DNA from 3 places in the Cupriavidus sp. MPR-AND1C genome. Region 1 is predicted to be linked to each of the others. Evidence: predicted binding sites of a transcription regulator. Region 1 holds the regulator's gene; each other region holds the start of a gene.
What was found. The regulator FNR, encoded in region 1, switches genes on or off when oxygen is low (the NO sensors DNR and NnrR bind a similar motif). The targets are predictions, from matches to a motif close to TTGATNNNNATCAA.
Positions count from the first base shown of each region.

Region 2: a site for FNR is predicted at 1,425-1,438, ahead of hemN (oxygen-independent coproporphyrinogen III oxidase). Genes of this name have one in related genera too.
Region 3: a site for FNR is predicted at 1,227-1,240, ahead of AC1RWI_RS32500 (DUF3149 domain-containing protein). Genes of this name have one in related genera too.

Region 1 covers NZ_JBXASU010000066.1:23,596-26,867, forward strand. The annotation lists gene AC1RWI_RS27550 (sulfite exporter TauE/SafE family protein) at 1-673, opposite strand, end outside; gene fnr (fumarate/nitrate reduction transcriptional regulator Fnr) at 972-1,697, shown strand; gene AC1RWI_RS27560 (hypothetical protein) at 1,784-2,029, opposite strand; gene AC1RWI_RS27565 (hypothetical protein) at 2,032-2,250, opposite strand; gene ccoG (cytochrome c oxidase accessory protein CcoG) at 2,318-3,272, opposite strand, start outside.
Region 2 covers NZ_JBXASU010000139.1:8,757-12,028, forward strand. The annotation lists gene hemN (oxygen-independent coproporphyrinogen III oxidase) at 1-1,365, opposite strand, end outside; gene AC1RWI_RS36105 (ABC transporter substrate-binding protein) at 1,573-2,715, shown strand; gene AC1RWI_RS36110 (ATP-binding protein) at 2,746-3,272, opposite strand, start outside.
Region 3 covers NZ_JBXASU010000099.1:3,218-6,489, forward strand. The annotation lists gene AC1RWI_RS32495 (helicase HerA-like C-terminal domain-containing protein) at 1-870, shown strand, start outside; gene AC1RWI_RS32500 (DUF3149 domain-containing protein) at 1,001-1,147, opposite strand; gene upp (uracil phosphoribosyltransferase) at 1,308-1,958, opposite strand; gene AC1RWI_RS32510 (Bug family tripartite tricarboxylate transporter substrate binding protein) at 2,073-3,110, opposite strand; gene AC1RWI_RS32515 (acyltransferase family protein) at 3,237-3,272, opposite strand, start outside.

The DNA of each region.
Region 1 (3,272 bases):
GGCCAGCGCCAGCCCGCAACGCCGGGCGCCGCGAAAGTTGCCTGAGATAGCCGGACAGGCCCGAGATCACCAGCAGGTTTGGCAGGGTGCCAAGGCCAAACACGGCCATCACCAGCGCGCCCGACGGCGCATTGCCGGCCAGCAACGCCATGGCAAGGGCGCCGTACACCATGCCGCACGGGACCAGCCCCCAGGCTAGCCCCATGCCGTAGCGCCGCAGCAACCGGCCCTGCCCCTGCGCCCGGGCCACAGCCGGCAAGCGCGCCCCGACGGCGCCAAGGCCGCGCAGCAAACCGCCCGCGCCACGGGCGGCGAGCCGCTCCAGCCAACCCGTACCCATGGTGCGCCCGCGCAACATCCACAAGCCCGACAGCACCAACATCACGCTGCCGATCCCGAACAGCCAACGCTGCAGCGGCAGGTACTGTGCCTTCCAGACACCAGCGCCAAGGGCGCCCAGCAAGGCCCCCAGCACCGCATACATGCTCAGCCGCCCGGCATGCATGACAAGCAGTTCCAGCAACCAATGGCCGGGACGCCGGAGCACCGTGGCGGGCACGCGCGCAACGCCGCCCTGCTCCGCCGCCAGCGCGATCCCGCCGCACATGGCGGCGCAGTGCACGCCGCCCAGCAAAGCCAGGGTAAATACGCTGATAAGCACGCCTATGGTCAACTTCTCCTCCCAATCACACAATCGCAACGTCCGACGCGGTAAAATGCGGCGAACGCGCCCCCGCAGTTCCAAGAGGCGCTATCAACATGAAGCTTGGCGCCCGCGCACACCAGTGCGCTCGCGCAACATGACGACGGGCACGGCAAGCCGCGCTGCACAGATAGCGCACTGCCGCAAGACCCGCGCGCCAGGCCGATGTGGATAGCGCTTCCAATCGACGACTCTCAACGTCAAGCTCTCAACTCAATGCGCCTGCCACATCGCGCTTGATTGACTGCGCTAAACCGACAGGCCCCAATTGCTCACCACCATTCCCATTACCGAGATGTCGCCCCGCTGCTCCACTTGCTCGCTCGGCCAGCTCTGCCTGCCCGTCGGCATGTCGCAGCAGGACCTCGAAAAGATGGATACGCTGGTCCAGGACCGGGTGCGCGTACGCAAGGGCGAAACCCTGTACCGCCTCGGAGATCCTCTCACCGCCGTCTACGCGATCCGCTTCGGCACGCTCAAGACCCACCTGACAATGGAAGACGGCCGCTCGCAGATCACGGGCTTCCACCTTCCCGGCGAAGTCGTCGGCCTCGACGGCCTTGGCGAGATGCAGCACGCTTCGGACGCCACCGCACTGGAGGATACCGAAGTCTGCATGGTGCGCTTTGGCGATCTCCAGACGCTGTCCAACGTCCTGCCTTCCCTGCAGCATCAGTTCATGCGCCTGATGAGCAAGGAGATCTCGCAGGACCAGGTCATGTTGATCACGCTCGGATCGATGCGTGCCGAGGAGCGGCTTGCCGCTTTCCTGATCAACCTGTCCGAGCGCTTGTCCGCGCGCGGCTATTCGGCCTCCGAGTTTGTGCTGCGCATGAGCCGCGAGGAAATCGGCAGCTACCTGGGACTCAAGCTCGAAACCGTCAGCCGCCTGTTCTCGCGCTTTGCGGAAGCCGGCCTGATCCAGATTCGCCAGCGCCACGTCAAGCTGGTCGACATGGCGGGGATCAAGCAGATCGTCAACAAGTCCTGCTGACGTGCTCGTCGCGGGCCACCCTCGCCCGCGGCGGCTCGCCGCGATACCGCGCCTGCTGGCCTGAACCGGCAAGGCGCGCATCGCATTCACTCCAGCTCGTCCGTGTCCGCCAGCCGCGTGGGCATGGTGTACAGCGTCAAGCCGCTCGACAGCGAGCACAGCACCCACGCGATCAGGAAGCCCACGGTGTAGACCGCCTCCCGCGATGCCTCGACCGGCTGGCCGAAGAAGCGCAGGTCGCCGGGATCGACCATGGAGAATACCAGCGCGGTCGTCAGCCCGGCGACCAGGAAAGCGGGCCACAGCACCCACATCAGCCAGCGTAGTCTCATGATCACCTCGCTTGCGCCGCGACCGGCGCTGCCTGGCGTGCCCCGCTGCCCGCCTTCTCGACCACCAGGCCGTGGCGAGCCACCCCCTCCTCAATGGGCGGATCCGGATGGGTCATGGCCAGCCAGATCGTGACCCCGCAGGCCACCATGGCCACGAATGGCCCACTCATCAGCAGCCACGGCCATGGCTCCTTCCACCAGGGATTGCTTTGCTGCGTCATCTGGCCTCCTCTAGATCTAGATCGCGTATGTTGCGTGCGGATTGGTGCATCCAGCGTCTCAGCCGCCTCATAGATTGCGCGGCACGATAAAGCTGGTGCTCTGTCGAATCTCCGCGCCATGACTCCCCGCGCCCTCGTCGGGCACCGCGGTCACTGTGACCTCGATCTTGTGCGTGCCCTGCGCCGCGGACTCGATCGGCACGCGCACCCGCACGGGAATCAGGCGATTGGACGTGGGCTCCAGGTTGCCCGCAGCGTGGTCATATTCCACGACCAGGCCCTTGAGCTCATCGCTGCCCGCGCTGACGGCGACGCGCATCGGCGCCTCTGTCGTGTTGATCAGCTGCAGCCGGTACACGTTTTCGATCCAGCGCCCTTCCACTTCCCGCCCCAGCGCGCCGCGGTCGCGGATGATATCGACCTTGAGCGGCGTGCGCATGGCCAGCGAGACCATGAAGCCGGCGACCAGCGCCAGCCAGATCAACGAGTAGATCACCGTGCGCGGCCGCACCAGGCGCTTGCGCGCCACGGTCTCGGAGAGCGCGCTGCGCATGGCGTTCTCAGAGGTATAGCGAATCAGCCCGCGCGGGTAAGCCATCTTGTCCATGACCTGGTTGCAGGCGTCAATACAGGCGCCGCAGCCAATGCAGTCGTACTGCAGTCCATCGCGAATATCGATGCCAGTAGGACAGACCTGCACGCAGATGCTGCAATTCACGCACGAGCCCAGCCCGGCAGCCTTGTGGTCCGCCTTGCGCGAGCGGCTGCCGCGCGGCTCGCCGCGGCCCACGTCATAGGTGACTACATAGGTGTCGCGATCCACCATCACGCTCTGGAAGCGCGCATACGGGCACATGTACTTGCAGACCTGCTCGCGCATGAAGCCGGCGTTGCCCCAGGTGGCAAACGAGTAAAACAGCATCCAGAACGTCTGCCACGGACCGAGCGAGAGGCTCAGCACCTGCGCGCCGAGCGTGCGGATGGGCGAGAAATAGCCGACGAAGGTAAAGCCGGTCCATAGC
Region 2 (3,272 bases), on a different contig from region 1:
GATGCGGTGGCGTGCTTCGACCGCGGCGACATCCAGTACGCCATTGCACATCAGCGCGCCAATCACATCGCGCCGCAAGTGATCTTCGTCGCGCATGGCGAAGCCGCGCATCACGGGCAGCACGCCGGCGTCGAGGCTGCGGTAGTAGTCATCCAGCGTGCGGGCGTTCTGCACGTAGCGGCCCGCCACCGCGCCGATCGACGAGACGCCGAAGCCCAGTTGGTCATGGCCGGCATGGGTGGAATAGCCCTGGAAGTTGCGCTGCAGCCGGCCCTCGCGCTGGGCCACGGCGAGCGCGTCGTCCGGCAGCGCGAAGTGGTCCATGCCGATGTAGACATAGCCCGCGGCGGTGAGCTGCTCGATCGTGCCGACCAGGATGTCGAGTTTTTCTGCGGCTGCCGGCAGTGCGCGTTCATCGATGCGCCGCTGCGGCTTGAACACGTGCGGCAGGTGCGCGTAGCTGTACACGGAGAGCCGGTCCGGGCGCATCGCCAGCACCTGCTCCACAGTGGCGGCAAAACGCGCCGTGGTCTGGTGCGGCAGGCCGTAGATCAGGTCCATGCTGACCGAGCGGAAACCCAGCCGGCGCGCGGCGTCGACGACCGCCTGCGTCTCAGCTTGCGATTGCACGCGGTGGATGGCGCGCTGGACCTCGGCGTCGAAATCCTGCACGCCCAGGCTGATGCGGTTGAAGCCAAGTTCCGCCAGCAGCGCCATCTGCGCGTCGCCGATGCGGCGCGGGTCGATCTCGATCGAGTGCTCGCCCTCGGGCAGCAGGTGGAAGTGCTGGTGCAGCGCGTCCATGACACGGCGCATCTCGGCGGGATCGAGGAAGGTCGGCGTGCCGCCGCCCCAGTGCGACTGCACCACCTCGCGCCGCGTGCCGAGCTGCTGCGCCACCAGCGCCATCTCGCGCGCCAGGTAGTCCACGTAGCGGGCGCTGCGGCGGTGGTCCTTGGTGATGATCTTGTTGCAGCCGCAGTAGTAGCAGATGTTCTCGCAGAACGGCACGTGCACATACAGCGAAAGCGGCGCGGCGGCTTTGGCCGTGCTGGCCGTGTTGGCGGCGTGGGTGGCGCTAGCAGCGCAATCGGCCAGCGCCTGCTGGTAGTCCTGCGCGCCGAAGCCGCCGTGGAAGCGGTCCGCCGTCGGGTACGAGGTGTAGCGCGGGCCGTTGATATCCATGCGGCCCGCCAGCGCGCGAAAGTCCGACAAGGCATGCCGGTCCGGCGCGGCAGCGCCTGGTCCTGCCGGCTTGCCGGTGCAGGCGGCGCCACACTTGCCGGAGCAGGTGCGGGACTGGCTCGAGACGGCAACGGGAACGGACATTGCGTTGGGGAACGGGGCGGGGGCAGTCGCAGCCATGGGGCGGCCTTTGTCGTGGATTCGATGGCCCATCGTAGGGCGCGCCGCCCGCGCCTGCGTTGACCGGGGTCAAGCCGCGGCCCATGACATGCGGCGCGCCACGGCCCGGACATGCCCGGCGTCATGCCAGCGTCACCTGGATCGGATAGGCTGCGCGGCGCTCTCCCCAATCATGCCATTGCTCTGCACCTGGCCTCGCGGATTCCCATGCACGCTTCCTCCCTGATCGCCAACCCCGCACGGCCGCCGCGCCGCCGGGTCCTGGCCGCGCTTGGCAGCGCCATGCTGGCGCCTGCCTCTTTGCTGGCGCAGGCGCCACCACGCCGCCCGCTGGTGATCGGCCACCTGGTGGACCGGGGCGGTGCCCAGGCCGACCTGGCACGCGACTACCTGGCCGGGGCCAAAGTGATGTTCGATGCGGCCAACGCCGGCGCGCGCGAGCCTCGCGTGGTGCATGTGGTGCGCGAGGTCGACGCCGATCCGCGCGCGGCCACCGCGCAGGCGCTGTCGCTGGTTGACGGGGAGCGGGCTGAATTGCTGTTCGGCCCCAGCGATGCCTTGCTGCCAGTGCTGGCCGCCTCGCCCGAGCTGGCCCGGCGCGGCGTGCAGATCGTGGCGCCGTTGTCGGGGCTGTCGCTCGCGGCGGATCACGTCTGGTACACGCGGGCCGACTACCGCAGCGAGCTGGACGCGGCCATCCGGCAGTTGCGCAGCTATGGCCTCAAGCAACTGGTGCTGGCCGTGGCGCCGGATTTTGCGGCCGGCAGCCTGGCTAGCGGCACGCCGTGGCGGCGCCAGGCCGAGCAGGAGCCGGGACTGCAGGCCCTCACGCTGGATGCGGGCAAGGGCAGCGACGCCGGCGCGGTGGCGCAACGCATCGCCGCCGCGCGCCCGGCCGCGGTGATCGTGGCGGGCGATACGCTGGCCTATGGCAACCTCGGCCGCGCGCTGGCGGCGCGGGGCTGGTACGGGTTCCTGGTGGGATTGTCGGCGGTCAATTCGCTGGCGGCACGCGAGATTCTTGGCGCCGGCTACATCGGCGGCATCGTGCTGACGCAGATCGCCCCGGGGCCGCAGGACCTGACCCTGCGCGTGGTCAAGGAGCACGTGGGCCGGATGAAGCAGTTCCTGGACGAGCCCGCCTCGCCGGCCACGCTGGCCGGCTATATCGGCGCGGCCTGGCTGGTGCGCACGGCGCTGGCCGCGCCGCGCGGGGCCACCCCGGCGGACCTGCGGCGCGCGCTGCAGGCCCGTGTCGACGTGGGCGATTTCGTGCTGGATTTCACGCGCGGATCGCGCGGATCGCAGTATGTGCAGCTTGCGGCAATGGGTGGCGGCACGGCACGGTGAGCGGTAGCGCTGGCACCGGCCGCCCGCCGCTCAGGCGCGCGGCAGCACGATGCGCACCCGCAGGCCGCCCTCCGCCCGGTTGGCCAGGCTGAGCTCGCCGCCGTGGCGCGAGACGATATCGGCGGCGATCGACAGGCCCATGCCAACCCCGCCGGTGGCACGGTTGCGCGAGGATTCGAGCCGGTAGAACGGCTCCAGCACGCGCGCCATTTCCTCCGGCGGAATGCCGGGGCCGTTGTCACACACATCGATCATCACCCGCTCGGCGCTGTCTGCCAGTTCGATGCACGCGCTGCCGCCGTAGCGGTGCGCGTTCTCGACCAGGTTGACCACGGCCCGGCGCAGTTCGGCCGGATAGGCCAGCAGCGGCTCGGCGTCGCCAGACAAGGTGACGTCCTGGCCAATCTCCGTGGCATCGTCCACCACGGCCTGCAGCAAGGCATGCACATCCACCCGCTGGCGCGGTGCGGCGGCGCCGTCGCGCTCGCGCAGGTAATACAGGGTGGCATCGATCAGACCGTTCATCTCCGCGAGGTCCTGGCGCAGGCGATAGCGCA
Region 3 (3,272 bases), on a different contig from region 1:
CTGAATTCGCCCCAGCTCTACGCCACTTTCCTGCTCTGGCTGTTGTCGGAGCTGTTCGAGAAACTGCCCGAGGCGGGCGATCTTGACAAGCCCAAGCTGGTGTTCTTTTTCGACGAGGCGCACCTGCTGTTCAACGATGCGCCCAAGGCACTGCTCGACAAGATCGAGCAGGTGGTGCGGCTGATCCGCTCCAAGGGCGTTGGCGTGTATTTCGTCACGCAGAATCCTGTCGACATCCCCGATACCGTGCTGGGCCAGCTTGGCAACCGCGTGCAGCACGCGCTGCGCGCCTTCACGCCGCGTGACCAGAAGGCCGTCAAGGTGGCGGCTACCACCATGCGGGCCAAGCCGGGGCTGGATCTGGAAAAAGCCATCGGGGAGCTCGGCGTGGGCGAGGCGCTGGTGTCGTTGCTGGACGCCAAGGGCATCCCCGGCATGACGGAGCGCGCCTGGGTGCTGGCGCCTGGCAGCCGGATCGGCCCGATCACCGACGACGAGCGCAAACAGTTGCTGGCGAACTCGCTGGTGGCCGGCACCTATGAGCAGACCATCGATCGCGAGTCGGCCTACGAGAAGCTCAAGGGCCGTGCCGCCGTGCCCGCGGCTGCTCCCGCTGCTGGCGGCGGCGCACCCGCGCCCGTGCCCACGGCCGGCCAGCCCGAAGCCCCGCCCGCACAGGGCGGCGGCTGGCTGGAACAGGCGGGCGAGATCTTCGGCGGGCTGACCAAGGGCACGGGCAAGACCGGGCGCGGCGATTCCATCCTGGAGTCGATGGCCAAGTCGGCCGCGCGCACGGTAGGCTCGCAGGTCGGGCGCGAGCTGATTCGCGGCGTGCTGGGCAGCTTGCTGGGCTCGGGCAAGAAGAAGTAGGGTAGGGGGGCACCCCTAGGCCGCTCCGGTGTGCCACGCCCGGCGAGATCGGTGGGCGCGGCGCATAGCCATGGCGTGGTATCGGCCAGCCGGTCCGTCGGCGATCACGCCAGCGCGCGGGGCTTGCCTCTTAGCGGCGTTGCGCCGCTGCCTCGTCCTCCCGCATCTTGCGCAGGAACAGCCGGGTGAAGAACCAGCCCATGCCGATGATGAAGGCAATGACGGCCAGGCTCATCAGCCCGGTGGGGGTCGAAAACAGGATCTTCAAGGCTGCCATGTGGGTCTCCCAAGTCAGGTGAGGCACACCGTCCGGTATGCCGCTGCCGATAGTCTAGGGAGAGCAGTGGCCAGGGAGATTGAGGCCGGTCAAGCCGGGCGCAGACAGCGTTCGTATCGGGCCCGGATCCTGGGATTGGCCTCGGGGCGGGCAGTAAAACTCAGTTTTTGGTGCCGAACAGCCGGTCGCCCGCATCGCCCAGGCCGGGGATGATGTAGGCGTGCTCGTCCAGGTGGCTGTCCAGGGAGGCGACGAACAGTTTCACGCCGGGATGTGCCTTCTGGAATACTTCGACGCCTTCCGGCGCAGCTACCAGCGCCACGAACGTAATCGCATCGTCCTTGACACCGCGGCGCTTGAGCACATCCACCGCATGCGCGGCGGAGTAGCCGGTGGCGACCATCGGGTCGCACAGGATAAAGCTGCGGTCTTCCACGTCGGGCAGGCGCACCAGGTATTCCACCGGGCGGTGCTGGTCGTCGCGGTAGACGCCGATATGGCCGATGCGGGCCGAGGGAATCAGCTCGACCAGGCCGTCGCTCATGCCCACGCCGGCGCGCAGCACCGGCACGATGGTGAGTTTCTTGCCGGCGATCACCGGTGCGTCCAGCTCCACCAAGGGCGTCTCGATGCGGCGCGTGGTCAGCGGCAGGTCGCGCGTGATTTCATAGCCCATCAGCAGCGTGATCTCCCGCAGCAGCTCGCGGAACGTGCGCGTGGAGGTGTCCTTGTCGCGCATATGGGAGAGCTTGTGCTGGATCAGCGGGTGATCGAGGATGTACAGCTTGGGGAAACGCGGATCTTGCTTCATGGCGGGTAGGCGGCAGGAGTGGGCGCGAGGGCCCGTTGCAGCCGGATTGTAATGGATGCGCAGCCGCGCGCCCCCGGCGATCCTCCCGCCGCAAGCGCGCAGCCCCGGCTGCGCTCAATCCACCGAGATGCTGGCGCTCTTGGCGACCTTGCCGAATTTCTCGTACTCGGACAGCGTCAGCGACTGCAGGTCAGCCGCGCTCGAGCCCTTGGGGTTGAAGCCTGCCTGCCCGAGTTTGTCCTTTACGTCCGCATTGCCCAGCGCCGCGACGAAGGCGGCATTGAGTGCCTGCACCACCGGCGCGGGCAGCCCGGCCGGGCCGTATACGCCGAACCACGGCTCGACGGCGTAGCCCGCCAGGCCGGCCTCGGCCAGCGTCGGCACGTTCGGCAGCGCCGGCGAGCGGCTCTTGCCGGCCACCGCCAGCGCGCGCAGCTTGCCGCCCTGGATGTGCGGCAGCGAGGCGGGCAGGTTGTCGAACATCACCTGCAAGTGGCCGCCCAGCATGTCGTTGATAGCCGGGCTGCTGCCCTTGTATGGCACATGGGTCAGGCCCGTTTGCGTCATCTGCGAGAACATCGCGCCCGCCAAGTGCATGGACGTGCCGGTGCCCGCGGTGGCGTAGGTCAGGCCGGGATGGGCCTTGGCGTAGCTGACCAGCTCGGCCACGTTCTTCACCGGCAGGCTGTTGCTGACTTCCAGCACGATGGTCGAGGTGCCAAGCAGGCTGACCGCGGTGAAATCCTTGCGCGGGTCGAACGGCACGTGCTTGTAGATATGCGGGTTCAACGCATTGGTCGAGATGGCGCCGAAGCCGATGGTGTAGCCGTCCGGCGCGGCCTTGGCGACCGCCTCCATGCCGATATTGCCGCCAGCGCCGGGGCGGTTCTCGACCACCACGGGCTGGCCAAGTTTCTCCGCGACCTTCTGGCCGACCGTGCGCGCCACGAGGTCGGTGGTGCCGCCTGCGGCGTAAGGCACGATGAAGCGGATTGGCTTGACGGGGTAATCGGCCGCGCTGGCGGCCGAGGGCAGCCAGCCGCTTGCGAGCACGGCAATCGCGGCGGCGATCAGCAGCGGGCGGGTAGCGGTCTGCTTTTCGACTGGAACGGGAATGCGCGAGGAAAGATTAGCGAGGGGTGCTGCCGTCATGAATGCTCCTGGTTTTTCTTATGCGGCGCGCGTTTGACGCGCCGACCGGCGAGCTTACGGCAGTTTCAGGCTGGCTGCCAGGGTTGCCAGTCAGGCAGGCTGGCTGGCCAGGCAACGGCATGGCGGCTAGATATTCTGCCCGCGCTGCGCCCCCGGCAGCGC